DNA from 4 places in the Streptomyces sp. NPDC047525 genome. Region 1 is predicted to be linked to each of the others. Evidence: riboswitches for the same ligand, from Rfam matches in the RefSeq annotation. Region 1 holds a riboswitch; each other region holds the start of a gene.

Region 1 (7,030 bases):
TCTGGAACCGCCGCCACAACGTCTCGCCGCACGAGCCCGAGGGCTCCGGCGGTATCGCGGGCATGGTGATGTCGGCCCTGTCCGCACCGGTCTACGCACGCTCCCTCCTGGACGCCGTGCTGCGCCGCAAGAGCAAGTTCGTGGTGACGCCCAAGGGCGATTCGGCGAGCCCGGACACCCTGTTCGGCACCTTCCGGATCCACCTGTTCTTCATCCTGGTCTTCGCCGGTTCGATGGCCGCCGCGTTCGTGTTCGACCACGTCCACCCGGCGATGATCATCTGGGCCACGTTCGCCCTCCTGATCACGGCCGCGCCGATCTTCGCTTGGCGCTGGGGCATGCGGCAGGACAAGAAGAAGAGCAAGTCGCGGCACGGGGGAGGTCCTTCGGGGCCACCGCCGGGCGGGGGCCCGACGGTGCCGCAGCAGCGCGACGGCGAGGACGCCACAGCACAGCTGCCGCAGGCGCATCAGAGTCCGCAGGCACCGCACGCCCCGCAGCAGAAGCCCAGCTGGGCGGCGAACGACCAGACCATGCAGATCGCCCTTGGGGGACGTAAGAAATGAAGGACCGTTCCAGCCGCCGCCGCGCCCGCCGCATAGCGATAGGCGCGGCGGTGGTCATAGCGCTGGCCGGGATGAACGGCCCGTGGCTGTGGCGCGTGGGTTCGGAGAAGTACCACGACTACAAGATCAACAAGCCGGAGTACAAGGCCGACAACGGCCACTGGCAGGTCGTGAACTTCCCCGAGGAGTACCGCCAGAACACCATCCACGCGGCGCTCCTGCACACCGGCAAGATCCTCCTGGTCGCCGGCTCCGGCAACAACCAGAAGAACTTCGACGCCAAGAAGTTCGACACCCGCCTGTGGGACCCGGTCAAGAACACGATCAAGAAGATCAAGACGCCCGTCGACCTCTTCTGCACCGGCCACACCCAGCTCGCCAACGGCAACCTCCTGATAGCCGGCGGCACCCAGCGCTACGAGAAGCTCAAGGGCGACATCACCAAGGCCGGCGGCCTGATGGTGGTGCACAACGAAGACCCGGACAGTCCGATCACGCTGCCGGCGGGCACGAAGTTCACCGGCAAGAAGAACGGCAAGACGTTCGTCTCCAAGGACCCCGTCGTCGTCGAGCGCGCGAAGAAGGTCTTCGACAAGCAGACCGGCGCGTTCGTGCGCAACGAACCGGGCCTCGGCCGGGTGTACGTGGAGGCGCAGCAGAGCGGCACGAAGCACGAGACCGGCACGCAGGACAACTACCGCGTGCAGGGCCTCAAGGGCGCCGCCACCCGCAACACGTACGGCATCGCGCAGAAGCTCGCCCTGGACAAGAAGGACTTCCAGGGGATCAAGGACGCCTTCGAGTTCGACCCGGTCGCCGAGAAGTACATCAAGGTCGACCCGATGAACGAGGCCCGCTGGTACCCCACGCTGACCACGCTCTCGGACGGCAAGGTGCTCAGCCTCTCCGGCCTCGACGAGATCGGCCAGCTGGTCCCGGGCAAGAACGAGCTGTACGACCCCAAGACCAAGAAGTGGACCTACACCAAGCAGGTCCGCCAGTTCCCGACCTACCCGGCCGTCTTCCAGCTGCAGAGCGGCAGGCTCTTCTACTCGGGCTCGAACGCGGGGTACGGCCCTGACGACGTCGGCCGCAAGCCCGGCACCTGGGACCTGGAGACCAAGGGCAGCTGGAAGGGGATTCCGGGGATGAGCGACCCGAACCTCCTGGAGACCTCCAACACGGTGGAGCTGCCGCCCGCGCAGGACCAGAAGTACATGGTGGTCGGCGGCGGCGGTGTCGGCGAGTCCAAGAAGTCCAGCAAGAAGACCCGCATCGTCGACCTCCTGGACGACAACCCGAAGTTCGAGGACGGACCCGAGCTGGAGAAGGGCACCCGTTACCCGCAGGCCTCGACCCTGCCCGACGACACGGTGCTCATATCCGGCGGCTCCGAGGACTACCGCGGCCGCGGTGACTCGAACATCAAGCAGGCGCGGATCTACGACGCCAAGACCGGCAACATGCGGCGGGTCGCGGACCCGGAGGTCGGCCGCAACTACCACTCGGGCTCGATCCTGCTGCCCGACGGCCGCGTGATGTTCTTCGGCTCCGACTCGCTCTACTCCGACAAGGCCAACACCAAGCCCGGAGAGTTCGAGCAGCGCATCGAGATCTACACCCCGCCGTACCTCTACCAGGGCTCGCAGCCCACGCTCTCCGGCGGTCCCGAGGAGATCAAGCGGGGCGGGTCGGGGACGTATCGGACCCAGCACGCCTCGTCCATCAAGACGGCCCGCCTGATCAGGCCGAGCGCCTCGACGCACGTCACCGACATCGACCAGACGTCCGTCGCCCTCGACCTGAAGAAGTCGGCGGACGGCGTCACGGTGACGATCCCCAAGGAGCGGAGCCTGGTGGAGTCCGGCTGGTACATGCTGTTCGTGACGGACGACCAGGGCACCCCGAGCAAGGCTCAGTGGGTCCACATTCCGTAAGCAGCGCCCCGTAAGGGGCGCGGGGAACTGCGCGCTCAGCGCGCGAAAAGCCGCAGTCGCATCTGCCGTGATCCTGGCAAATGCGACTGCGGCTCTTTCGTGGTTGCTCGCGCAGTTCCCCGCGCCCCTGACGGGGCGCTACTTGGCGCCCTCCGCCAGCTTCAGCGCGTACTCGGGCCACCAGGCCCCAGCCTTCGGGCCACCCCGGCAGGTTCCGTCGGACTCACCGGGTCGCTTGACCCACAGATACGCGTCGACCAGCGGGTCACCCGTCTTGGTGGTGGGCGCCTCGCCGAGCGCGCGGCCAGGCGGGTTGCACCACGTGTCCTTGCCCTTGGTGTACGCGCCGTTGCCGTTGCGCGCGGTGTCGATGACGAACGGCTTGTTGCCGATCTTCGCCGACAGCTTCTTGCCGAACTCCGTGCTGGCCTCGGTCGTCTGGAAGTTCGAGACGTTCACCGAGAAGCCGTCGGCCTGCTCGACGCCCGACCACTTCAGGGGCTCCCAGAGCGAGTCGGGGTTCTTCCAGCCCGCGTTGCCCGCGTCCAGGTACACCTTGGTGTTCTTCAGGGACTTGAGCTTCTCGATGGCGCCCTTGAGGAGGTCGTACCGCTCCTCGTGAAACTCCTCCGGCGTGCAGTTGTCGACCATGTGGAGCACCGCGTCCGGCTCCAGGATGACCGTGGCGTTGCGGTCACCGATGCCCTTCGCCACCTGGTCGATGAAGGTGCGGTAGGCGTTGCCGTCGGCCGCGCCGCCGCCCGAGTACTGGCCGCAGTCGCGGTGCGGGATGTTGTAGAGGACCAACAGGGCGTCCCGGTCGGCCTTCTGGGCGGCCTCGGTGAAGCCGCGCGCCTGGTCCTCCGCGTTCTCCGGGATGATCCACTCCGCGACGGGCTGTTCAGCGATCTTGCGGATCAGCTCGGCGTCGTCCTTCTTGCCGTCCTTCTCGTACGTGGCGACCTGCTTGGCCGCGTTCCCGTCCGGGTTGACCCAGTACGGGTCGGTGCCCTTCGGCTGTTGCTTGACCGGGTTTCCCGACGACTCCTCGTTGCCCGAACCGTCATCGGAGGAGCACCCCGACAGCAGCAGCGCAGCCCCCGCAAACGCCGCCGCAGCCTTCACCCCCCGGGCCGCGATCCGATGACCGCGGCCGGTGCCTTTGTGGTACATCCACTCCCCCTTGGGTGCACTGTCCGATTCTCAATCCTGACATACGCACTCCCGGCCCACGAGGCCCGCCCGTCCGCTGCGGAGAGCTGTTGGATACCTGTTACAGCGCGGCGCCCGGGGGTAGGCGCAGTGCGCGGGGTGGCGCTCTTGGGGAGGAGATCATGCGGGATCACACCTCTGAACTACGGCTGGCCCAGGTCCTGGTGGAGACCACCAATACTCTGGACGACGACTTCGACCCGGAGCGCTACCTGAGCCGGGTCGCGGGCCACTGCGTGGAGCTGCTCGACGCCACCGCCGCCGGAGTCATCTTCGACGGCACCGGCACGCCGGGGGTGGCCGCCGGAGGCCACCCCCGGGACCTGGCGCTCGACCTGCTCGGGGCCCAACAGAGCGGTGGGCCCTGCGTGGAGAGCCTCGGCACGGGCCTCGCGGTGCCGCCCGTGCGGCTCGCGGCGGACGAACCCGCCGACCGCTGGCCGGAGTTCACGGCGCTGGCCCGCCGCCGCGGCATCGGGATGACGTACGCGGTCCCGCTGCGGCAGCGCGAGACACTGCTCGGCGCGCTGAACGTCTTCGTGCCCGAGAACTCCCGGACCCGCCACACCGACGGGGAGTTGCGTCTGGCGCAGGCGATCGCCGACGCCGCCGCGGTAGGTCTGCACAACCACCGCGCCTACACGGAGTATCGGGTTCTCGCGATACAGCTCCAGGGCGCTCTGACCAGCCGTATACGCATTGAACAGGCCAAGGGCATACTCGCCGAACGCTGGCACACCGGCGTGGACGAGGCCTTTGACGCGCTGCGGCGGTACGCGCGCAGAGAACGCCTGGTCATGGAGGTGGTCGCCACCGAAGTGATCAAGGGATCGCTCGACGACGCCGCACTGCGCGGCAGTTGGTCCGAACCTTCCTGACGGCCACTCCGAGGACCATCATCACCTGCGATGATCACAGAGAGAAAGCGGATCACGACTTGGCGTCAATCCACCCCTAGGCTGCGGCGCTCATCCGTTCTAGAGTCGTCACAACGGCCCAAGCCCCCGGCCTGATCGTCCATCCCGCACATGCGGGGTTGGCCACCGAACCTCCCGCGCCGGCGCCGGGTTACTCCCGCAGCTCGTGCGCGCGCGGTCGAGGACCAGCCCGGTCGACGGCTCCGGGGGGAGCGGGCCGCCGACCGGGCCGGGTTGTCCTGATACAGGTTCCATTGACAGTGTCCATGACCAACTGGGACTCTCCGGGCGACAAGTCCATACATCGAGGCGATGGTTGACAGGAACCCGGTGCGATTCCGGGGCGGGCCCGCCACTGTGACCGGACGCCCGCCTGGCGTGCGGGAGTCAGGAACTGAGCCGTCGCACTCCTGCTTCGGGGCGTGGAAACCCCAGAGGAGGCTTCGACATGTCACTGCACACCGCGGCATCGGGCACCGAAAGCACGGCGGTCCAGGCCGCCACGGTCCGCACCCGCGACTGGCTCATCGCCTCGGCCGCGGTCATCATCGCGCTGATCGCGCTCTACGCGGTCTTCTTCGACAACGGCTCGCTGATCTCCGCGACCGGCAGCTATCTCCACGAGTTCGCCCACGACGGCAGGCACCTCTTCGGTGCCCCGTGCCACTGACCGGGGACGGACACGGCGCCATGCCATCCCCTGCGTCCTCTCCCCCGTCGTCACCTGTCCTGCCCCTGCTCGGCCGGGGTCTCGTGGCGGGAGGAGCGGCGGGCCTCGCGGCCGGTCTCTTCTCCCTGCTCCTCGCCGAGCCGCTGATGGACCGGGCGATCCGCGCCGAGGAGAAGCGCGCGGCGGCCGAGGAGCACGCGCACGGTGCCGCTCAGGCAGCGCAGCACCACGAGGAGCTGTTCACGCGCTCCACGCAGCACGCGGGGCTCGTGGTCTCCGCGGTCGTCGCCGGTCTGGCCATCGGCGTCCTCTTCGCCGTGGCGTACGCCCTGGTGCACCGCCGCGATCCGCACGCGGCCCCGTGGCCGCGGGCCCTCGCCTTCGCGGGAGCCGCTTTCCTCGCCGTTTCCCTGCTGCCCGGTCTGCGCTACCCGGCGAACCCGCCGGGCGTCGGCGACTCGGGCACGGTCGGCGAGCGCCAGGCGCTGTGGCTCGCCTCCGTCGCGATCGGCGTCCTCGGCATGTTCCTGGCCCGGCAGGTGTACGTACGCCTGTCGGCCAGATCCGTACCGGTGCGGCAGATGGCGGCGGCCCTCACGACGGTCGCCGTCCTCGCCGCGCTCTTCCTGCTCCCGGACAACCCCGACCCGGTCCCGGTCGACGCGACGCTCCTGTGGGATTTCCGCGTCCTCTCGGTCGCCTCGCACGCCCTGTTGTGGGCCGTGTTCGCGGCGGTCTTCGGAGGCCTTGGCCTGCGGGCCGTCCGGGAAGGGGCCGCAAGGGGTGTCACCGTGGGCGCGAGCGCGGCGGGAGTGCCCTCGCGCCCCGGCGCCACCCCTACGGCCCCACCCCGGTGAGGTAGGCGGACACCACCACGTTCGCCGAGTACGTCTTGCTCGCCCGGTCGAACGTGCCGCCGCACGTGATCAGGCGGAGTTCGGCGCGGCCCTCCTCGTGGGGGCCGTACGCCTTCTTCGCGTCGAAGCGGTCCCTGCTGAGGACCTGGACGTCGTCCACGGTGAACTCCGCGACCGAGCCGTCGTCGCGGGCCACCCGGACCTTCTCGCCCGGCCGCATGGCGCTGAGGTCGTAGAAGACCGCGGGGCGCGTCTCGGTGTCGACGTGGCCGACGAACAGGGAGGTGCCCGCGGCGCCGGGGCGTGCGCCGCCGCCGTACCAGCCGACGGAGCCCGCCTCCTCGAACGGCGGCGGATCGATGGCGCCGTCCTGATCGAGCCCGCGGACGACCACGGGTGCCCGCACCTTCAGCGAGGGGACATCCACGCGCTGCGGCTTGGCGGCGCCCAACGGCTTGTGCGCGTCCGGGAGTTCGACACCGAACGGCCGGCCCACCGCGGCGACGTCACCGGTCGTGGGCTCCGAGACACCGCCGCGTACGTCGGTGATCTCGCTGCCCCACAGCCAGAGCCCCACGAGCAGCAGCGCCCAGGCGACCCCGGTGAGGAATCGCCCGTGCCCGGCCGGCTGCCCCGCCGGCTTCTCATGGCCCGACACGTCGGCCGCCACCCGTCACTCGGAGCGGCGCCGGCGGACGCTGCGGAACGCCACGGCCACGGCCGCCACCCCGGCGAGCACCAGGCCGATCACCGCGTGCCGGGTGCCGGGCCCCGTCTCCTGGCTGTGCGCGGCAAGCTGCGCGGTGCCGCCGCCGCCCGCGCGGACCGGCGAGACGGGCTCCTGCTGGTGCCGGCCGACCTGGACGGTGCC
Region 2 (7,030 bases), on a different contig from region 1:
CTTCTCCGCGCGCGACACCAGCCGTCTGGTGGCCGACCTGCGGGACGCCCTGACCGGCGAGGTCTCGGCGGGCCGGGTGTCCGCCTCCGACCTCTCGGACCTGGCATCGCGCATGCCCGCCGTGGCGACGGTCCTGGTGGACCTCGGCCGCCGGAACCAGCACCTCACCGAACAGCTCTCCGAGGCCGCGGAGGGGCGCGGTCCGGCAGCGGCGGCGCAGCCCCGCTCCGCGCACGAGGAGATCCGCGAGTTCTTCTACCGGCGCCAGAACTACCTGCACGACATCGATCTCGCCGCCGAACAGTTCGCCGCCGACATCGGTGTACGCCCCGGTGAGGTCGTGCGCGCCCTGTCCGCGCGCCTCGCCGAGCGCCACGGGGTGCGCCTGGCCGCGGACGCCGACCGACTCCTGCACCACTACGACCCGACGGCCCGGGTCCTGCACCTCTCCAACCGGCTGCGCCCCGGCCAGCAGGCGTTCCGGATGGCCACCCAGCTCGCGCTCCTGGAGTACGCGGACGAGGTCTCCGACCTCGCGTCGGAGGACTTCGGCCAGGAGACCGCGGCCTGGCCGCTGGCCCGCATCGGCATCGCCAACTACTTCGCGGCCGCGCTGATCCTGCCCTACCGCCGCTTCCACGCGGCCGCGGAGGAGTTCCGCTACGACATCGAGCGGCTGACCGACCATTTCGGCCTCGGCTACGAGACGATCTGCCACCGGCTCAGCACCCTGCAGCGCTCCCGGCTGCGCGGCGTGCCCTTCTCCTTCGTCCGGGTCGACCGGGCGGGCAACATGTCGAAGCGGCAGTCCGCCACCGCGTTCCACTTCTCCCGCGCGGGCGGCACCTGCCCGCTGTGGAACGTGTACGAGGCGTTCGCCGCGCCCGGCCGCACCCACGTCCAGGTCGCGTCCATGCCGGACGGTCAGCGTTTCCTGTGGACCGCTCGTGCGGTCACCCGGCACCGCGGCGGCTGGGGCGAGCCCGGCAAGACGTTCGCCATCGGCCTCGGCTGCGAGATCCGCCACGCCGCACGGCTCGTCTACTCGGACGGCCTCGACCTCGGCAGCGCCTCGTCCGCCGTGCCCATCGGCATGGGCTGCCGCCTGTGCGAGCGCACCGACTGCCCCCAGCGGGCGGTTCCCCCGCTGGACCGGCGCCTCGCGATCGACGAGAACAGCAGCACCTTCGTGCCCTACCCCGTGGCCGGGGAGGAGGCGCGCGCCGACTGAGGGGCGGGCCGAACTGAGGGGCGGGCCGAACTGAGGGGCGGGCCGAGGGGGGTGGACTTACTAGGACGTCCAACTATATGTTCGTGGCACAAGGTCCGCGGTGCAGGGAAGCCGGTGTGAATCCGGCACGGTCCCGCCACTGTGACCGGGGAGTGTGCTGTCATCCACACGCCACTGGCGAGGTCTGCCGGGAAGGCGGGCGGCGCGCGCAGATCCGGGAGTCAGGATACCGGCCGCGGAATGTTCCGTGTTGTCCACGAGGATGGAGCAGACACGCATGGCACCGGTCCGTACCCACGACCCTGGTGATCCGGCGGAGCGCACGCAACTCAGCACGCGCTCATAGGACTTCGCGACCCAAGGCGGTCCCGATCCACGCCTGACGGTCCCGACGTCCGCTGTCCCACGGCTCGCACCGGCAGCGCACACACCCGTGCGCCCCGCCGGCGGCTCGCCGTGCCGTCCCCGGATCTCACCTGACGAGAGCAGGCACCCATGGTCCGTGAACTCACCCATTTCATCGGCGGCAAGCACACCGCCGGCACGTCGGGCCTCTTCGGCGACGTGTACGACCCCAACACCGGCACCGTCCAGGCCCGCGTACCGCTCGCGGGACGGGCCGACACCGAGACGGCGATCGCCGACGCGGTCACCGCCCAGCGGGAGTGGGGCAGTTGGAACCCACAGCGGCGCGCCCGTGTCCTGCTGCGCTTCCTCCAGCTCGTCGAGGCGGAACGCGACTCCCTGGCACGGATGCTGTCCGCCGAGCACGGCAAGACCGTGGCCGACGCGCACGGCGACCTCCAACGCGGCCTGGAAGTCGTGGAGTTCGCCGCGGGGATCCCCCATCTGCTCAAGGGCGAGTTCACCGACAACGCGGGCACCGGGATCGACGTGCACTCGCTGCGCTCCCCGATCGGTGTGGTCGCCGGGATCACCCCGTTCAACTTCCCCGCGATGATCCCGCTGTGGAAGGCCGCGCCCGCGCTCGCCTGCGGCAACGCGTTCATCCTGAAGCCGTCCGAGCGCGACCCGTCCGTGCCCCTGCGCCTTGCCGAACTGTTCCTGGAGGCCGGTCTGCCGCCCGGCGTCCTGAACGTCGTCAACGGCGGCAAGGAGGCAGTCGACACGCTCCTGGAGGACCCCCGGGTCGGCGCGCTCGGCTTCGTCGGCTCCACGCCGATCGCCGCGCACATCTACGCCACCGCGGCCGCGCACGGCAAGCGTGCCCAGTGCTTCGGCGGCGCCAAGAACCACATGATCGTCATGCCGGACGCCGACCTCGACCAGGCCGTCGACGCGCTCATCGGTGCCGGATACGGCTCGGCGGGCGAGCGCTGCATGGCCATCTCGGTGGCCGTGCCCGTCGGCGAGGAGACCGCCGACCGGCTGGTCGCCGCGCTCAAGGAACGCATCGGCACGCTGCGCATCGGCCGCAGCGACGACCCGGAAGCCGACTTCGGCCCGCTGGTGAGCAGGGACGCACTCGACCGGGTCCGTCGCTACGTGGACATCGGCGTCAACGAAGGAGCCGAACTCGTCGTCGACGGGCGGCAATTCACCCTGGCGGACCACGAGAACGGCTTCTTCGCCGGAGCCTCGCTCTTCGACCGGGTCAGCCCGCGGATGCGGATCTACCGCGAGGAGATCTTCGGCCCCGTCCTGTGTGTCGTACGGGCCGCCGACTACGAGCAGGCCCTGCGCCTGCCCAGCGAGCACCCGTACGGAAACGGGGTCGCGATCTTCACCAGGGACGGCGACACCGCCCGCGACTTCACCCGCCGGGTCGACACCGGAATGGTCGGCGTCAACGTCCCCATCCCGGTCCCCGTGGCCTACCACACCTTCGGCGGCTGGAAGCGCTCCGGTTTCGGCGACCTCAACCAGCACGGCCCGGACGCCATCCGCTTCTACACCCGTACCAAGACCGTCACCTCGCGCTGGCCCTCAGGGGCCAGGGAAGGCGCGAGCTTCACCCTGCCCACCATGGGATGAGCGCCATGACCACCACCTCGCTCAGCCAGGACCAACAGGCCCTCGTCGAGACCACGCTCGACTTCGCGGAGGACCATCTGGCTCCCCGCGCCGTGCAGTGGGACCAGGACAAGCACTTCCCCCTCGACGTACTGCGCAAGGCGGCCGGGCTCGGGCTCGGCGGCGTGTACGTACGGGAGGACGCGGGCGGCAGCGGTCTGACCCGGGCCGACGGTGTCCTCGTCTTCGAGGCACTCGCCTCCGGCTGCCCGTCCATCGCGGGCTACCTCTCCATCCACAACATGGTCGCCTGGATGATCGACACCTACGGCGACCAGGAGCAACGGGCACGGTGGCTGCCCCGCCTGTGCTCCATGGACGATCTCGGCAGCTACTGCCTCACCGAACCGGGCGCCGGATCGGATGCCGGTTCCCTGCGCACCCGGGCCGTGCGCGACGGCGACGACTATGTCCTGAGCGGGGTCAAGCAGTTCATCTCCGGTGCGGGCGCCGCGCAGGTGTACGTCGTCATGGCGCGCACCGACGGAGAAGGGCCCCGCGGGATCTCCGCGTTCGTCGTCGAACGAGACGATCCCGGGCTCTCGTTCGGCCCCAACGAGAAGAAGATGGGCTGGAACGCCCAGCCCACCCGGCAGGTCGTCCTCGACGGCGTGCGGGTGCCCGCCGACCGGCTGCTCGGCCCTGTGGGCGACGGCTTCCGCATCGCCATGAGCGGCCTGAACGGCGGAAGGCTCGGCATCGCCGCCTGCTCCCTGGGCGGCGCCCGGAGCGCCCTCAACAAGAGCCTGTCGTACCTCGCCGACCGGGAGGCCTTCGGCGCCCGGCTCCTCGACGCGCAGGGCCTGCAGTTCCGCCTCGCCGACATGGCGACCGAACTCGCCGCCGCCCGCGCCCTGGTCCACCAGGCCGCCCAGGCCCTGGACCGCCGGGACCCACAGGCGCCGCAGCTGTGCGCGATGGCCAAACGCTTCGCCACCGACACCGGCTACTCCGTAGCCGATCGTGCCCTGCAACTCCACGGAGGCTACGGCTACTTGAACGAGTACGGCATCGAGAAGATCGTCCGCGACCTCCGCGTCCACCAGATCCTGGAAGGAACCAACGAGATCATGCGCGTCATCGTGGCCCGAGGCCTGACGGAGCCGCTGCGGTGACCGCGGCCGAGGACTTCGTCCTGCTCCGTACCGAGGGCCACGCGGCCCACCTCACGCTCAACCGGCCCCAGGCCCTCAACGCCCTCACCCACGCCATGGTGCGGCGCGTCGACGAGGCGCTCACCGCCTGGGAGGACGACCCGGACGTACAGACCGTGATCATCCAAGGCGCGGGCGGACGCGGCCTGTGCGCGGGCGGCGACATCCGCTCCATCTACGAGGACGCGCGCGCCGGGACGACCGCATCCGCCGACTTCTGGCGCGACGAGTACCGGCTCAACGCCCGCATCGCCCGCTACCCCAAGCCGTACGTCGCCCTGATGGACGGGATCGTGATGGGCGGCGGCGTCGGCGTCTCCGCGCACGGCGACGTCCGCATCGTCACCGAGCGCTCCCGCATCGCGATGCCGGAGACCGGCATCGGCTTCGCGCCCGATGTGGGCGGCACCTACCTGCTGGCCCTCGCGCCCGGTGAACTGGGCACCCATCTGGCGCTCACCGGCGCACAGATCGGCGCGGGCGACGCCTTGCTCTGCGGGCTCGCCGACCATTTCGTGCCCAGCGGGGACCTGCCCCGGCTCCTCGACGACCTCGCCGTGCGACCGGTGTGGGACGCGCTCCGGCCTTACGTGCGCCAGGTGCCGCACGGTGAGCTGGCCGGGCATCGCTCCTGGATCGACGACTGCTACGCCGCGGGCACGGTGGAGGAGATCCTCGCCCGGCTGCGCGGCCATGGAGCACGCGCCGCCGCGGAGGCGGCCGACACCCTCGCCGCCAAGTCGCCCACCGCCCTGAAGGTCACGCTCGCCGCACTGCGCTGCGCACGGCGGCTCGGCCCGTTGGAGCGCGTCCTGGAGCAGGAGTACCGGATCTCCTGCGCCGCGCTCGCCTCGCACGACCTGGCCGAGGGGATCCGCGCCCAGGTCATCGACAAGGACCGCAGCCCCCGCTGGGCCCCGGCCACCCTGGCCGAGGTCGGCGGCGCGGACGTGGAGCGCTACTTCGCCCCGCCCGCCGGAGGCGAACTCGACCTGGCCTCGGCCCCACAGGAGGTGGCGTGGTGAACGGCAAGCGCACGATCGGATTCATCGGCCTCGGTCACATGGGCGGTCCGATGGCCGCCAACCTCGCCGGGGCGGGGCACCGCGTCCTCGGCCACGACCTGATGCCCGACCTGCTCACCGCGGCCGTCGAGAACGGCGTGGAGGCGGCCGGATCATCGGCACGGGCCGCAGCGGCGGCGGACGTGGTGATCACCATGCTGCCCGCGGGACGGCACGTGCTCGGCCTCTACCGAGAGGAAGGGCTCCTGGCCGCCGCGCGGCCGGGCACGCTGTTCATCGACTGCTCGACCATCGACGTGGCCGACGCGCGCAGCGCGCACGAGGCCGCGGTCGCGGCCGGGATGCGGACGCTGGACGCCCCGGTCTCCGGGGGAGTGGTGGGCGCCGAGGCCGGCACGCTCACCTTCATGGCGGGCGGCGGCGAAGCCGAGTTCGCCGAGGCCGAGCCGCTCCTGACGGTCATGGGCAGGAAGGCGGTGCACTGCGGCGGGCCCGGCGCGGGCCAGGCCGCGAAGATCTGCAACAACATGATCCTCGGGGTCTCGATGATCGCGGTGAGCGAGGCGTTCGTACTCGGCGAGAGCCTCGGCCTCTCCCCTCAGGCCCTGTTCGACGTGGCGTCGACCGCGTCCGGCCAGTGCTGGGCCCTGACCGTCAACTGTCCGGTGCCGGGCCCCGTCCCGGGCAGCCCCGCCAACCGCGACTACCGCCCCGGGTTCGCCGCCCCGCTGATGGCCAAGGACCTCGGCCTGGCGGCCAACGCCCTCGCAGCCAGTGGGATCGACGCCCAACTCGGCCTCAAGGCGGCTGAGTTGTACGCCACTTACGCGCAGGGAGCCGGAGCGGACCAGGACTTCTCCGGGATCGTCAACACCATCAGGCACCACAAGGCAGGGGACGGGAACAACGCATGACCACGGAGACCACGGAGACCACGGAGACCACGGAGACCACGGAGACCACGGAGACCACGGAGACGGCTGAGGCCACGGAGTCGTACGAGACGATCCGCATCGAGCGGAAAGGCCGCACCGCGCTGCTCACGCTCGACCGCCCCAAGTCCCTGAACGCACTCAACCTCCAGGTGATGAACGAGATCGTCGCCGCGACGGCGGACCTGGACCGGGACCCGGGCATCGGCTGCATCGTCCTCACCGGATCACCGAAGGCGTTCGCCGCCGGGGCCGACATCAAGGAGATGCGGCCCCAGAGCTACATGGACATGTACCTCAGCGACTGGTTCACCGCCTGGGACCGGCTCGGGGCGCTGCGCACGCCGACGGTCGCGGCCGTCTCCGGTTACGCGCTCGGCGGAGGCTGCGAGCTGGCCATGCTGTGCGACATCCTGCTGGCCGCCGACACCGCCGTGTTCGGACAGCCCGAGATCAAACTGGGCGTCATCCCCGGCATCGGCGGCTCGCAGCGGCTGACCCGCGCGGTGGGGAAGGCCAAGGCCATGGAGATGTGTCTGACCGGCAGGACCATGGACGCCGACGAGGCGGAGCGGGCCGGGCTCGTCTCCCGGGTGGTGCCCGCCGGTGATCTCGTCGGCGAGGCACTCGCCGTCGCCGAGACCGTCGCGGGCA
Region 3 (7,030 bases), on a different contig from region 1:
AGTTCGCGGCCTGCGGTCTGGCCGGAACGGTTGGTGCGGATGATGGCCATGGTCCGTTCAAGCCAGGCCTCGCCCGGATGGCGGTCCATCGTGTGCCATTCGTGGACCACCGTGCGCAGGTAGCGTTCGAGGAAGTCCTGGTACTCGGGTTGTGCCCCGGGCAGGCTGTGCAGAGCTACGGTGATCGCGGTGCGGTGCGGTGCCGAGGGTCCGGCCGGGGTCTCCTGTCGGGTGAGCCAGAGCTGGAGCAGAGCGTGGGCGCCGGAGAGGCAGTGGTCCTCCCAGTAGCCGGTGAAGTTGTTGATGGCCGTGCCCAGTCCGGCGGCGCACAGCGGCTCGAGAGCGTGCTGAAGGACATCGCGATCCCTGTCACAGAGAAGGAGCGTCTCCCTCCGCATGGCCTCATGCCCCTGCCTGAACCAGGAAAGGTGGCCGCGTGCCTCGCTGTCCGGAGCTATGCCGTACGTCCAGTACGGATCGACCGCGGGGATGGTGGGGTGTACCTCGGAGTCTCTGGCGGCCACGCTGATCTGAATGTCCTTGAACTGTTCGGAGCGCTGCTCGGACCAGGTGCGCTCAAGGTCGATCGACCAGCTGAACGTACGCCAGCCCTCGTCCGTGAGCTGCGACTTGATCAGAGTCATCAGCCGGTTCCAGTGGTGCGCGGGCTCCTCCTCCGGGAACAGCTCCCGCCCCCGCACCGGCTCCCCCAGCAGGACAAGAAGCAGCAACAGGTTCGCGGCCCACGAAGCGTGCCGGGCCGGTACGGGGAGGTTCGCGGGCCGGTATCCGTCGAAGGCGCGTTCCTGCCGGGCATGCAGCGCGGAGTGGAAGAGCCGCAGGAGCAGCGGTCGCAGCGCCGTGAGCTGCTCCGCGGGAAGCCGCTCCAGGGACTGGTGGAGGAAAGTGAGGGTGGCTGAGCGGACGGAGAGCGTCTCGAAGGAGAGCAGGGCGTGGAGAAAGGCGTCGTCGGGGGCGGTGACCCGCACGCGGGAGGCGTCCGCGAGGGCAGCCCTTGCCAGGTCCTCGAGTTCACGCAACGCCAGGCGGGCCACCAGGAATTCGCCGAAGGTGGAGTGCAGGAACTCGAAGGACCGCAGCCGCACCCCGTCCCGTGACGCCTCCGCCCGGTGGATGAAGAAGAACCGGCCCACGACCACCTGCCCGGGAGTGAGCGCTGCCCGCAGGTCGGCGGGGCGCGCCCCGTGCGTCCGCTGGGGGAGCAGTACCGCCAGGTCCGCCGTCAGCTCCTCCTCGGTGACCCACTGCCTGCCCCGGTTGACCATGGCGAAGGCGGTCACGGACAGGCACAGCAGCTCGGCCTCCACCGCGTGGGCGTGCTGTTCCTCGGTGAGCCCTGGATCGCTCTTGCGGACCTCTCGCGCGGCGAAGCGGGCCAGGAGGCGCTCGTAGAGGTCGTAGCCCGCGAGGTCTCCCTGGTCGTACTGGAAGGCGTTCCCGTCAGCGTCGTACAGCGCGAGCATCAGCAACAGCAAGGGCTGGCTTCCCAGTTCACGCTGCGTCAGCACATGTTCCGGGGACAGGGGGAGCAGTGACTGGTTGCGGAAGTAGGCGGCATTGGTCCGGTTCCATAGCTCCAGCCACCGTGTCACCTGCGCATCGTTGAAGGGTTCGAGCCGCACCGCGACACCGCCGGGCGAGAGGCGGGCCCGGTCGGCGACCGCGGTGCGGCTGGTGACCACCACGGCCAGCGGGCGGCCGTGCGTGGCTTCGCGCTGCTGGAACGCGGCCACCTTCTGCACGTAGTCGGACTGGCTCACGCCGGTGGCCTGGAGCAGTTCGTCGAAGCCGTCGAGCAGCACCACGGGCAGCGCGCGGCGCGCCGTGCGCGTCACGTCGGGCCAGGCCATGGCCTCCCCGGTGGCGTCGCGGATGGCGGTCTCGATCTGGTCCTGGATCGCCGCGTCGGCCGGCACGGCTGACAACGGCACCCGTACGACCAGGAACTCATCGGCGGGCAGCCGGGCCGCCAGGACGCGCGTCAGCACGGACTTCCCCGAGCCCGGCTGGCCGAGGAGCAGCAGCGGCGACTCCACGGCCTGCGGCGCGGTGAGCAGGCCCGCCAGGAAGCCTTCCAGGTCGTGGTGGACGTGCAGTCCGTCCCACCAGTGCTCCCCTGAAAGCCGGTCGGCGGCCCCGAAGGCGGCCACTTTGAAGTCCGGGGAGACGTATCCCTCGCCGAGGGTGGGGACCGTCAGGCCCTCCGGCAAGTCCTCCAGGGACAGCAACGGCGCGTCCATCGCCGCCCGCGACGCGCGGTTCAGGGCCACGTACCGCTCGGCCGCGATCCGCCCGTCGGTCGCCCTGGCGATCGCTGCCTCCAGATCCCGCAGCGTGCCTTCGAGTCGGCGGACCTCGTTGCGGGTGGCCTGATGGTCGGTGACGTTGACCCAGACGGCCACCTCGGGGAACTCGGCCGCCAGGCGTCGGTACATGATCTCGTATGCGGCCAATGCTTGTCGGGGAGCGGTCTCTCCCAGAGAAGCCCGCACCTCCTGCCGTTCCCGCTCCGGCACGGCCTCCCAGGCGGCACAGCCCGACACGTACTCCATGAGCTGCTCGGACAGCCTGCGGTAGAACCCGGTCAGCGCGACGAGCTCCGACTCGTAGGGCCGGTGCGGCGCAGGCATCGGGACCTCGGCGCGCAGCATCTCGTCCGCGAGGGCGGCCGGTCGGCCGGACTCCGGCGACCGGCCGGTGGCCAGGAGCACGGCCTCGGACCTCCCGACCCTCAACTCCCTTCTGTCGAAGGGGAGATCAAGCTCCTTGAGGGTGTCGAAGTACGAGGCGAGGACCACGACGGCGTGCGCCGCGGCAAGGCGCTGCGTGCGGTCGAACCGGCCGAGGCCGCGGGACCGCTCCGCGAGGCCGGAGACCAGCGACTGACTCAGCCGCGCCAGCTCACCCCGCGCGTCGAACAGGCTCAGCGCAAGGGCGGACCCGCCGCCGGTGGCGACCAGCAGCGCCCCGCCCGTCAGCCGGTCGAGGGCCGCGAGCGCGGGGCTCTCCGCACCACCCAGCAGCCGCACCGCATCCGCGTAACTCATCCCCCTGGACACCGGCGCCCTCCCAGCTCCGCGACGGAACGGCCAGCGTGTCCATCATGGCGGCAGACGAGGGCACGGGGCGGCCAATCGCCCGCAAATGGCCGCCCCGGCAGGCGCGTTCGGGTCAGGAACCCGCGGGCAGCTCCGCCCTCACCTCGCGCGCGGCGGCGACCAGGTTCTCCAGGGAGGCCTTGGTCTCGGGCCAGCCGCGGGTCTTGAGGCCGCAGTCGGGATTGACCCAGAGCCGTTCGGCGGGGATGGCCTCAAGTCCCTTGCGCAGCAGGGCCGCTGCCTCCTCGGTGCTCGGTACGCGGGGGGAGTGGATGTCGTAGACGCCGGGTCCCGCCTCGCGCGGGTAGCCGTGCTCGGCCAGTTCGCGGGCCACCTGCATGTGCGAGCGGGCGGCTTCCAGGCTGATGACGTCGGCGTCGAGGTCGTCGATGGCCTGGACGATGTCGCCGAACTCCGCGTAGCACATGTGCGTGTGGATCTGCGTGTCCGGGCGTACGCCGCTGGTGGTGAGGCGGAAGGATTCCGTGGCCCAGTCCAGGTAGGCCGGGTGGTCGGCGGCGCGCAGTGGCAGCGTCTCGCGCAGCGCGGGCTCGTCGACCTGGATGACCGAAGTACCCGCCTCCTCCAGGTCGTTGACCTCGTCGCGCAGGGCGAGCGCGACCTGGCGGGCCGTGTCGCCGAGCGGCTGGTCGTCGCGGACGAAGGACCAGGCGAGCATGGTGACGGGACCGGTGAGCATGCCCTTGACGGGGCGGTCGGTCAGGGAGTTGGCGTACGAGGTCCAGCGCACCGTCATCGGCTCGGGCCGGGAGATGTCGCCGGCCAGGACCGGCGGGCGCACATAGCGGGTGCCGTACGACTGGACCCAGCCGTGCTGCGTGGCGAGGTAGCCGGTGAGCTGCTCGGCGAAGTACTGCACCATGTCGTTGCGTTCGGGCTCGCCGTGCACCAGGACGTCGATGCCCGCCTTCTCCTGGAAGGCGAGGACCTCGCGGATCTCGTTCTTGATGCGCTCCTCGTAACCCGCCGTGTCGAGACGGCCCGCACGCAAGTCGGCCCGTGCCGTGCGCAGTTCGGTGGTCTGGGGGAAGGAGCCGATGGTGGTCGTGGGCAGCAGCGGCAGGCCGAGCCGGGTCCGTTGGGCCGCCGCACGCTCCGGGTAGGCGTGGGCGCGGCGGGCGTCGGCGCCGGTGATCGCGGCGACGCGGGAGCGTACGGCCGGGTCGTGGGTGAGGGCCGAGCCCGAGCGGGACGCCAGGCCGGCGCGGTTGGCGGACAGTTCGGCCGTGATGGCGCCCGTGCCCTGGGCCAGGCCGCGGGCCAGCGTGGCGATCTCGGCGGTCTTCTGGTGGGCGAAGGCCAGCCAGCGGGCGATCTGCGGGTCGATGTCCCGTTCGGCGGTGGCGTCCAGCGGGACGTGAAGCAGGGAGCAGGACGCGGAGACGTCGACCCGGTCGGCGAGGCCCAGGAGCGTGCCCAGTGTGCTGAGGGACTTCTCCAGGTCGTTGATCCAGATGTTGCGGCCGTTGACGACGCCCGCGACCAGACGCTTGCCGGGCAGCCCGCCGACGGCGGCGAGGTCCTCCAGCTGGCTCGCGGCGGCCTCGGTGAAGTCCAGGGCGAGGCCCTCGACCGGCGCCTTGGCGAGCACCGGAAGCGCATCGCCGAGCCTGCCGAAGTACGAGCCGACGAGGAGCTGAGGGCGGTCGGTGAGCGCACCGAGGTCGCGGTAGGCGCGGGCGGCGGCGTTGAGCTCGGCCGGGGTGCGGTCCTGGACCAGGGCGGGCTCGTCGAGCTGCACCCACTCGGCGCCCGCCGCGCGCAGGTCGGCGAGGACCTCGGCGTACACGGGCAGCAGACGGTCCAGGAGGGTGAGCGGCTCGAAGTCGGCGGCCACGCCGGGCGCGGGCTTGGCGAGCAGTAGATAGGTGACCGGGCCGACGAGCACCGGCCGGGCCGCGAGACCGAGCGCGACAGCCTCCTTCAGCTCCGCGACCTGCTTGGCGGAGTCGGCGGTGAAGACGGTGTCGGGGCCGAGCTCCGGCACGAGGTAGTGGTAGTTGGTGTCGAACCACTTGGTCATCTCGAGGGGCGCCACGTCCTGGGTGCCGCGGGCCATCGCGAAATAGCCGTCGAGCGCGTCGGTGTCGACGGCCTCGCGGTGCCGCTGGGGGACGGCGCCGACCATGACGCTGGTGTCCAGGACATGGTCGTAGTAAGAGAAGTCGCCGGTCGGCACTTCGTGGATGCCTGCGTCGGCCAGGTGCTGCCAGGTGGACCGGCGCAGCTGCGCGGCGGTGTCCCGGAGGGCGTCGGCGGTGACTCGGCCCTTCCAGTAACCCTCGACGGCCTTCTTCAGTTCCCGGTTGGGGCCCTGGCGGGGGTAGCCGTACACGGTGGCCTGTGCTGCCGCGGACTTCGCTGTCACGGAAATCTCCTTCGCGAGATGACTCCTGAGATCCCGGGACGGGACGCGGACGCGAAGGGATGACGAACCGGGCGGACCTGACGCGCGCCACCGGCGCGGTGCTCCACCTGATCTGACGCCGACCCGCCCACGAGGTCACCGGGATGTCCGCACGTGAGGGGTCACGTACGGGCAACGGGCAGGTCTTCGGACTCGCGGGCACACCTGCCGAGGCAGGTTCCTACTGGCCGTCGCTTCCCGGATCCGCGCTCGGATCCAGTGCGTATGACGGCGGTCGTTCCCACTCACCGCTGCGGGGCAGTCCCGGATTCCCACCGGGTTCCCTCTTACGACGCGTCTGCCTGGCGGACAGGGCGAACCAGCTGCACAGGTCAGGCTAGAGGGTGTTCGGCCTTCTGGGCAGTACTGATCACATTCCGGACCGTGAGGTGAGACACGGACCCCGCCCGGATCGGCACATGAGGGCGCGCGGAACAGATCACCACTCTGTTCCGCGCGCCCGCTCACAGCAGCCGCGGGCCCCTCAGCCCGGCGGCGGACCCGGGCCCCTCAGCCCCGGTCGTAGGTGTGGAACCCGCGGCCGCTCTTGCGGCCGAGCAGCCCCGCCTCCACCATGCGCTGGAGCAGCGGCGGCGGGGCGTACAGGGATTCCTTGAACTCTTCGTAGAGCGATGCCGCGATGGAGGCGACCGTGTCGAGGCCGATCAGGTCCGCCAGCTTCAGCGGCCCCATCGGGTGCGCGCAGCCCAGCTCCATGCCCGCGTCCACGTCGGCGGGCGTGGCGAAGCCGGACTCGGTCATCCGGATCGCCGAGAGGAGGTAGGGGACGAGCAGCGCGTTCACGACGAAGCCCGCTCTGTCCTGGGACCGTACGACCGTCTTGCCCAGGGTGTGCGTGGCGAAGTCCTCGACGGCGGCGACGGTCCGTGCGGCCGTGTGCAGCGAGGACACGACCTCGACCAGGGGAAGCACGGGGGCGGGGTTGAAGAAGTGCAGCCCGAGGACACGGTCGGCACGCCGGGTCGCCATCCCCAGACGCATGACCGGGATGGAGGAGGTGTTGGTGGCCAGGATCGCTTCGGGGTCCTCGACGACCTTGTCCAGGGTGGTGAAGATCTCCGTCTTGGCCGCAGTGTCCTCGACGACGGCCTCGACGACGAGCTGGCGGTCGGCCAGGTCGTCGAGGCTGCCGGTGAAGACCATGCGGGCCAGTGCGTCCTCGGCGCCGATGCGGTCCAACTTCCCGCGCTGGACGGCGCGTTCGAGCGACACGGCGACCCGCTCGGCGGCGGCGCGTGCGGCGAGGGCGTCGGCCTCGCAGACCACGGTGTCCAGGCCGGCGCGGGCACACACCTCGGCGATCCCGGCGCCCATCTGGCCCCCGCCCACCACACCGACCCGCCGGATGGCCGTGGTCATGACTGTCCCTCCGGGCGGCGCACGAGGTGACGGCTGTAGGCGTCCGTGGTGAAGAACGCGGGCAACTCCCGTGCCAGGGCGGTCCGTTCGAAGAGGCCACGGA
Region 4 (7,030 bases), on a different contig from region 1:
GCTCGCCGGCATACCGCTCACCCTCACCACTCCCGGCGGCGGGCGCCGCCTGCGCGAGAGCCTGGGCACAAAGGTGAAGGGACTCGGCGACTGGGAGTCCGTCGAGCTCGAGAGGCCCGGCGGCGGACAGGTCACCGTGACGGGCGTGCCCGCCGTCCACGGTCCCGGCAGGCGCGAGGACGTCGAACCGTTCGTCGGCGAGGTCGTCGGCTTCGTCCTGACCGGCGACGGCCTGCCCACGGTCTACGTCAGCGGCGACAACGCCTCACTCGGCGCGGTCGAGGAGACCGCCGCACGGTTCGGCCCGGTGGACACCGCCGTCCTGTTCGCGGGCGCTCCCCGCTTCCCCGTCCTGTTCGACGGCGCACCGCTCGTCCTCGACAGCGCCCAGGCCGCCGAGGCCGCGAAGATCCTCGGGGCGCGCCGGGTCGTCCCCGTCCACTTCGACAGCTGGGCCCACTTCACCGAGGGGCGGGACGAGCTGGTGTCCGCCTTCGCCGCCGCCGGTCTCGCCGACCGTCTCAGCCTGGGCTGAGCCGGTCGGACGGGGAGCTGAGGCCCGGAGGAACTCAGGCGCGCAGGAAGCGGATCGACGGGCGCGGCTCCGGGCCGTCGTCCGCCGTCGTCACCACCGCCCTCACCCCGTACACCTTCGCGATCAGCTCCTCCGTGATCACCTCGCCCGGCGTGCCCGACGCGTACGCGACTCCCTCGCGCAGGACCAGTACGTGATCGCAGAACATCGCCGCCAGGTTCAGGTCGTGCAGGGCGATGACGCTCGTCAGGGGGAGGTCCGCCACCAGGGAGAGGAGGTCCAACTGGTGCTGGATGTCCAGGTGGTTGGTCGGTTCGTCCAGGAGGAGTTCCTGGGGGGTCTGGGCCAAGGCCCTTGCTATCTGGACCCGTTGGCGTTCGCCGCCGGAGAGCGTGTGCCAGGACTGGCCCGCCCGGTCGGAGAGACCGGTGCGGGTCAGGGCCTCGCGCACCGCCTCGTCGTCCTGGGGCATGGAGGGTGACCACGCCCTGCGGTGCGGGATGCGGCCCAGGCGTACGACCTCCTCCACCGACAGCTCGACCTGCGTGGTGGCGTCCTGGTCCACCACCGCCACCCGGCGTGCCACCGTGCGGCGGCCCACGTCCCGCAGCGGTCGGCCGTCCAGGGTGACCACTCCCGATGCGGGGGCCAGGACTCCCGCCAGGACGCGCAGGAGCGTGGACTTGCCCGAGCCGTTCGGGCCGAGGAGGCCGACCGTGGCTCCGGGGGGCGGGGCCAGGGTCACCCCGTCGACGATGAGGCGGCCGCCTGCCTCTCTGGTCACCCGGTCGGCGCGCAGGCCGGGTCCGGCAAATGAGGGTGAGGGCGTGCCGTCCGTGCGTGCAGTCATGTCGTCTTCCGAGTGCGGTAGAGGACCAGGACGAACGCCGGGACGCCGATCAGGGACGTCACCACACCCACCGGCACCTCCTGCGGGTCGAGGACCGTACGGGCCAGCGTGTCCACCCACACCAGGAACACCGCGCCCGCGAGCGCCGTGACCGGGAGCAGCCTCGCGTGCCCGGAGCCGACCAGGGCGCGCGCCGCGTGCGGCAGGACCAGGCCCACGAAGCCGATGGCGCCCGCGCTGCTGACCAGGGCCGCCGTGAGCAGGGCCGTGACGGAGAGCAGGATCAGCCGGGTGCGGGCGACATGGACCCCCAGCGTCGCCGCCGCGTCCTGGCCGAACACGAACGCGTCCAGGGTGCGGGCGTGCGCCAGGCAGACCGCGAGGGACACGAAGAGCACCGCCCCGCACATCCACACATCCGTCCAGCCCACCCCGCTCAACGAGCCGAGCAGCCAGAACAGGACGCCGCGCGTCGTCTCCGCGTCGCCCGCCGTGAGGATCACGAACGAGGTGAGCGCGGAGAAGAGCTGCATCGCCGCCACTCCGGACAGCACCACGCGGTCGGTGCTCCCGCCCAGGGTGTGGCTGAGCAGCAGGACGAGGGCGAAGGAGAACACGGCCCCCACGAAGGCGCCCGCCGAGATCGACACCACTCCCCCGCCGACCCCCAGGACGACGATCGCGACCGCGCCGGTGGACGCCCCCGAGGAGACACCGAGCACGAAGGGGTCGGCGAGCGGGTTGCGCAGGAGGGACTGGAGGACCGTTCCGCAGACCGCGAGGCCGGCGCCGCAGACCGCCGCGAGGAGCGTGCGCGGCATGCGCAGGTTCCAGACGATGCCGTCCCGGATGGGCGTGAGCGTGGCCTCTCCCCAGCCGAGGTGCGCCGCCACCGCCGACCACACGTCCGGTACGGAGATGTCCGCGGGGCCGATGGTGACGGCCACCGCCACGGAGAGGGCGAGGGCGGCGACACCGGCCGTCCAGAGCAGGGTCTGCCGTATGCCGCCCGTGAGGGCTCCCGTCACTTGGCGAGCCCGAACTCGCGCAAGGCGTCGGCGACTTGCTCCACGCCGTCCACCGTGCGGATCGTCGGGTTCATGGCCTGGCCGCTCAGGAGCACGTACCGCTTCTTCTTCACGGCGGTCAGGTTCTTGGTGACCGGGTTGGACTCCAGGAACTCGATCTTCTTCTTCGCGCTCTCGGCCGTTTGCGACTTGCGCGTGAGGTCGCCGATGACCAGGACGTCCGGGTCGCGGTCCGCCACCGTCTCCCAGTTGATCTGGGGCCACTCCTCGCGGGTGTCGTCGAAGACGTTCTTCACGCCCAGTTCGCGGGTGATGATGCCCGGCGCACCGCAGCAGCCCGCCATGTAGGGCGCGTCGGAGTTGGCGAACCAGTAGAGGAGCGTCGTGTCGGACGCCTCACTCACCTTGATGGTCTTCTTGGCCTTCGCCACCCGGCCCTTGAGCTCCGCGATCAGGCGTTCGCCGCGCTTCTCGACCCCGAAGGCCTCGGCCAGGTCCCGGATCTCGCCGTACACCGTGTCCATGGTCAGCGTCTTGTCGCGGCGGCCGTCGCCGTCGCCGCTGTTGTCCTTGCCCGCGCAGTCGGAGGGCGAGACATAGGCGGGTACGCCGAGTTCGGCGAACTTGGCGCGGTCGGCGACGCCGCCCTTGCTGACCGTCGCCAGGAAGGAGGCGGTGACGAAGTCCGGTTCCTCGGCGAGGACCTTCTCGAAGGAGGGGTAGCTGTCGGCGAGCCGCTCGACCTTGGAGTTGTCCTTCTCCAGACCCTTGAGGACCGGGTCCGTCCAGGTGCCGGTGCCGGCCATGCGGTCCGCGAGGCCGAGCGAGAGCAGGATCTCGGTGGAGCCCTGGTCGAGGGAGACCGCCCGCTGCGGCGGCGCCTTGATCTCCGCCTTCTTGCCGCAGGAGGTGAGGGTGAGCGGGTAGCCGCCGGCCTTCTCGGCCGAGGAGTTCGCGGAGTCCGAGGAGTCCGAGGAGCCGCCCGACGAGCCACACGCGCTCAGGGTGACGGCCAGGGCTGCGGCGAGAAAGCCGGACATACGTACACGACGGGCTGTGGAGGACACACGATCCCTTGAGTCTCACGGCTCATACGCGGAGCCTGGCCTGCTTCGTCACCTCCGCCGCTCGGTGCGCGGGCGAAGGTGCCAGCAGGTCTTCGGACTCGGGGATCGGCCGGGCGGGGCGCCTTCCCAGGCGTCCGTGGACGCCCAGTGGCCGTGGCCCCGCCCGTTCCCCCTCACCGCTGCGCGTCAGTTCCGGATTCGCACCGGATTCCCTGGCCCTGGTGTGGGTTGACTGGCGTCCGCAAGCTATCACGCAGGGCCAGGGCGTCTTCCGTCGCGCGAGGCCAGGGCATCTGCCGTCACGCGAGGTCAGGCCGCCTTGTCGGGCCTCGGTGCCCCGCGGTAGGTGCCGAAGGACCACTTGTTGCCCTCGGGGTCGGCGATCGCGAACTCCCGGCTGCCGTACGGCTGGTCCTCGATCTCACGGATGATCTCGACCCCGGCGGCGGTGAGCCGCTGGTAGAGGTCGTCCACGTGGTCGGTGACGACATACGCCCCGAACGTGCCCGGCTTCAGGCACCAGGCCTCGGACTTCTCGTCGTACGAGCCGAGCATGATCGCACCGCCCTCGGGCCAGTCGAGCTCGGCGTGGGCCACGCGGTCGCCGTCCTCGTAGACGGCGGTGCGCAGGAAACCGACCGTGCCGACCAGGAAGTCGATCAGGGCGGGGGCGTCGTGAGCCTGGAGGGAGGGCCAGACGGCGGGGGCACGCCCGGCGGAGGCGGACGGGGACTGCTGCTGCTTCTCGGTGGTGTTCATGGGGCCTACTCTTCGCCCCCGCCATAGCTCCCGGCTTGGATATTCCGGCACTCTTCGGCCAGCCAGCCGCTGGGGCTCACCCCGGTGTACTGCCGGAAGTCCCGCACCAGGTGGGAGTGGTCGTAGTAACCGCAGTCCGCGGCGACGCGGGCCAGATCGGGAGCGACGCCCGCCGCCACGGAGCGTGCGACGGCGCCGCGGGCGCGCTGGAAGCGCATCAGGCGTCCCGCCTGCTTGGGGCTCAGGCCCGTCTCCGCGCGGAAGAGCGTGGTGAGGCGGCGTTCGCTCAGCGCGACGTGCCGGGAGAGACCGCGCAGGGTGCCCGCGCCCCGGTGCCGGGCCAGCCAGGCCCAGGCCTCCGCGACCTCGGGACGTACGGATCCGGCGGTGTCCCCGGCGGCCACGCGCTGCCTCAAGTAGGCGGACAGGGAGGCGAATCGCTCCTGCCAGCCGCCCTGCTCGCACAGCAGCTCCCGTACGTCGGCGGCGCGGCGCCCCATCACGTCGGTGCCGGACGTCACCAGGGCGTCGGCCAGTTCCGCCGCCGGTACGCCGAACAGGGCGCGGGCGGCGAGCGGGTGCACGGCGAGCTGGATGCCCGCCTCGTGCTCGGGCCGCACCACGTACGCCGGGGACTGGTGCAGGCCGCCGACGACGATGTCGGTGCGGGACGCGTCGGGGCCGCCCGCCTGCTCGGGGCTCTCGCCGGTGACGACGGGGCCGTCCAGCGAGAAGATCAGCGTCAGATACGGGGACGGCAGGCCGCGGTGGAATCCGGGGTGCTCCCCCGCCGTGCGGTAGCCGACGGCGGACACCACCATGCCGTCGAGCCGCGGAGCGGCCCGAACGAACTCCCGGGAGACGGTCTCCATGCCTTCCAGTATGCGATGGGCACGGCTCCGGAGCAGGCCCGTACGCCTGACGGGCGCCCGATGCGACTACCCGCGGGCGCGCGTCCCATGCCCACTGTGTCCGGTGATGTCGATCATGGGAATCCACCGCCCGACCTCATACGATGACCCGCCGCTCCGGACGGGGCGCAGACCGCTCTCAGGGGGCACAAAATCATGGCAGTAAAGGCAAAGGGCAAGCTGGCCGTACTCGGCACGGCGGGCGCGCTCACCGCGGCCGTCCTGGCGGGGACGGCGCTGTGGCCCAGCACGGACGCCACGGCGGCGGACGCCTCCGCGAAGACCGCGAAGTCCTCGGCGAAGATCGCGACCGAGCTGGCGCACTGGCCCGAGCCGGTCGCGAAGAAGCTGGGCAAGGTCATCGCGAAGAACGAGGACAAGGGCGCGTACGCCGTCTTCGACGCGGACAACACGACCTACCGCAACGACCTGGAGGAGTCCCTCCTGCCCTTCCTGGAGATGAAGGGGGTGCTGACCCGCAAGTCGATGGACCCGTCGCTGAAGATCATCCCCTTCAAGGACACGGCGAAGCACAAGGAGAGCCTCTACAGCTACTACAACCGGCTCTGCGAGGTCGACGACCAGGTCTGCTACCCGTGGGCCGCGCAGATCTTCTCCGGCTTCACGCTGAAGGAGCTCAAGGGGTACGTCGACGAGCTCCTGGCCCACGACAAGCCCATCCCTGCCGAGTACTACGAGGACGGGAAGCTGACGAAGACCGAGGTCAAGACCCCCGAGTTCTTCACCGGCATGCAGGAGCTCCACAAGTCGCTGCGGAAGCACGGCATCGAGGTGTACGTCGTCAGCGCGGCCAGCGAGGACCTGGTGCGGATGGTCCTGTCCGACCCCAAGTACGGCTACGACGTGAAGCCCGAGAACGTCATCGGCGTCGGCCTGCAGCTCAAGGACCGCAAGACCGGCGCGGTGACCAGCTCCCGCAAGGAGATCGCGGAGGGCCGCTTCGACGAGAAGAAGCTCGCGGGGCGTGAGCTGACGCCGAACCTGTGGGCGCCGATGACCTGGTTCCAGGGCAAGCCCGCGGCCATCAACACGTACATCGACGAGTGGAAGAAGCCCGTCCTGGTGGCGGGCGACACCCCGGCGAGCGACGGCCCGATGCTGTTCCACTCGGCGGACGTGGAGCACGGCGGGGCGCGGGTCTGGGTCAACCGCAAGGACGACTACATGAAGCAGCTGGACGGGATGAAGAAGAAGAACGCCGACCGGCAGCGGGAGCTCGGCCAGAAGGTGACCGCCGACAAGCGGTGGCTGACGGTGGTCCCGGACGAGATCCGCTAGCCCTCCCGAAGGCCGGGGCGTCTAGTCGTCCCAGGTACGTCTGAGCCGCTTCCGCCGGGTGCCGTGCCCGCCCGGCGGAAGCGTCGTGCCGGGCGGTCCCGGCGCGTAGAGCACCTGCCAGAACACCGTGGCCGCGAGCGCCCAGACGAGCCAGCCGACGCCGATCCCGTCGCCGAAGAAGCCCAGGGCCAGGGGCGCGAGCGTGCAGGGAAGGCTCCAGCCGAGCAGCCACGGGCGTTCCGCGCCGGTGAAGAGCCCGGTGAGCAGGCTGATCCCGAAGTACGCCGCGACGCTCGCGCAGAGCAGCCTGCGTACGCCGTCGGGGGCGGGCCCGTGGGCGTGCTCGGCCGCCGCTCCCAGGCCCGCGGCGAGGGCGGCGATCGCGGCCGTCGTCACGCACTGCAGGAGCATCGCGAACCGCACGGGCAGCCTGGCCGGTTTCAGATGCGGCACGCCCGCGAAGCCGTACAGGAGCGAGAGCGTCCACACTCCGATGAGCAGGGCGAACGAGCCGGTCGCCGTGACGGCGAGCGCCGCGTCCCAGGGGGTGTCGGAGGCCGCCGTGGTGATCTGGATGACGC

Evidence for each region. A riboswitch is a leader RNA that binds a small molecule or an ion and turns the genes downstream of it on or off. The one in region 1 is predicted to bind cobalamin.
Region 2: it holds a riboswitch for cobalamin, as region 1 does, so the genes downstream of both, ABZ833_RS03875 (CoA-acylating methylmalonate-semialdehyde dehydrogenase) here and ABZ833_RS17095 (CbtB-domain containing protein) in region 1, are expected to answer to the same signal.
Region 3: it holds a riboswitch for cobalamin, as region 1 does, so the genes downstream of both, metE (5-methyltetrahydropteroyltriglutamate--homocysteine S-methyltransferase) here and ABZ833_RS17095 (CbtB-domain containing protein) in region 1, are expected to answer to the same signal.
Region 4: it holds a riboswitch for cobalamin, as region 1 does, so the genes downstream of both, ABZ833_RS14285 (ABC transporter substrate-binding protein) here and ABZ833_RS17095 (CbtB-domain containing protein) in region 1, are expected to answer to the same signal.

What each region holds. Positions count from the first base shown of each region.
Region 1 covers NZ_JBEYTL010000005.1:358,452-365,481, forward strand. Annotated here, with positions in the region: gene ABZ833_RS17075 (glycosyltransferase family 2 protein) at 1-566, shown strand, start outside; gene ABZ833_RS17080 (kelch motif-containing protein) at 563-2,503, shown strand; gene ABZ833_RS17085 (glycoside hydrolase family 6 protein) at 2,642-3,676, opposite strand; gene ABZ833_RS17090 (ANTAR domain-containing protein) at 3,838-4,593, shown strand; cobalamin riboswitch at 4,929-5,051, shown strand; gene ABZ833_RS17095 (CbtB-domain containing protein) at 5,081-5,302, shown strand; gene ABZ833_RS17100 (CbtA family protein) at 5,323-6,159, shown strand; gene ABZ833_RS17105 (class F sortase) at 6,140-6,817, opposite strand; gene ABZ833_RS17110 (hypothetical protein) at 6,833-7,030, opposite strand, start outside.
Region 2 covers NZ_JBEYTL010000001.1:797,792-804,821, reverse strand. Annotated here, with positions in the region: gene ABZ833_RS03880 (short-chain fatty acyl-CoA regulator family protein) at 1-1,231, shown strand, start outside; cobalamin riboswitch at 1,299-1,484, shown strand; gene ABZ833_RS03875 (CoA-acylating methylmalonate-semialdehyde dehydrogenase) at 1,727-3,226, shown strand; gene ABZ833_RS03870 (acyl-CoA dehydrogenase family protein) at 3,232-4,380, shown strand; gene ABZ833_RS03865 (enoyl-CoA hydratase/isomerase family protein) at 4,377-5,444, shown strand; gene mmsB (3-hydroxyisobutyrate dehydrogenase) at 5,483-6,358, shown strand; gene ABZ833_RS03855 (enoyl-CoA hydratase) at 6,355-7,030, shown strand, end outside.
Region 3 covers NZ_JBEYTL010000001.1:808,282-815,311, reverse strand. Annotated here, with positions in the region: gene ABZ833_RS03905 (hypothetical protein) at 1-3,068, opposite strand, end outside; gene metE (5-methyltetrahydropteroyltriglutamate--homocysteine S-methyltransferase) at 3,193-5,508, opposite strand; cobalamin riboswitch at 5,668-5,886, opposite strand; gene ABZ833_RS03895 (3-hydroxybutyryl-CoA dehydrogenase) at 6,058-6,927, opposite strand; gene aceB (malate synthase A) at 6,924-7,030, opposite strand, start outside.
Region 4 covers NZ_JBEYTL010000004.1:410,637-417,666, forward strand. Annotated here, with positions in the region: gene ABZ833_RS14270 (MBL fold metallo-hydrolase) at 1-535, shown strand, start outside; gene ABZ833_RS14275 (ABC transporter ATP-binding protein) at 570-1,385, opposite strand; gene ABZ833_RS14280 (iron chelate uptake ABC transporter family permease subunit) at 1,382-2,413, opposite strand; gene ABZ833_RS14285 (ABC transporter substrate-binding protein) at 2,410-3,453, opposite strand; cobalamin riboswitch at 3,546-3,732, opposite strand; gene ABZ833_RS14290 (VOC family protein) at 3,790-4,239, opposite strand; gene ABZ833_RS14295 (helix-turn-helix domain-containing protein) at 4,245-5,111, opposite strand; gene ABZ833_RS14300 (haloacid dehalogenase-like hydrolase) at 5,307-6,449, shown strand; gene ABZ833_RS14305 (low temperature requirement protein A) at 6,471-7,030, opposite strand, start outside.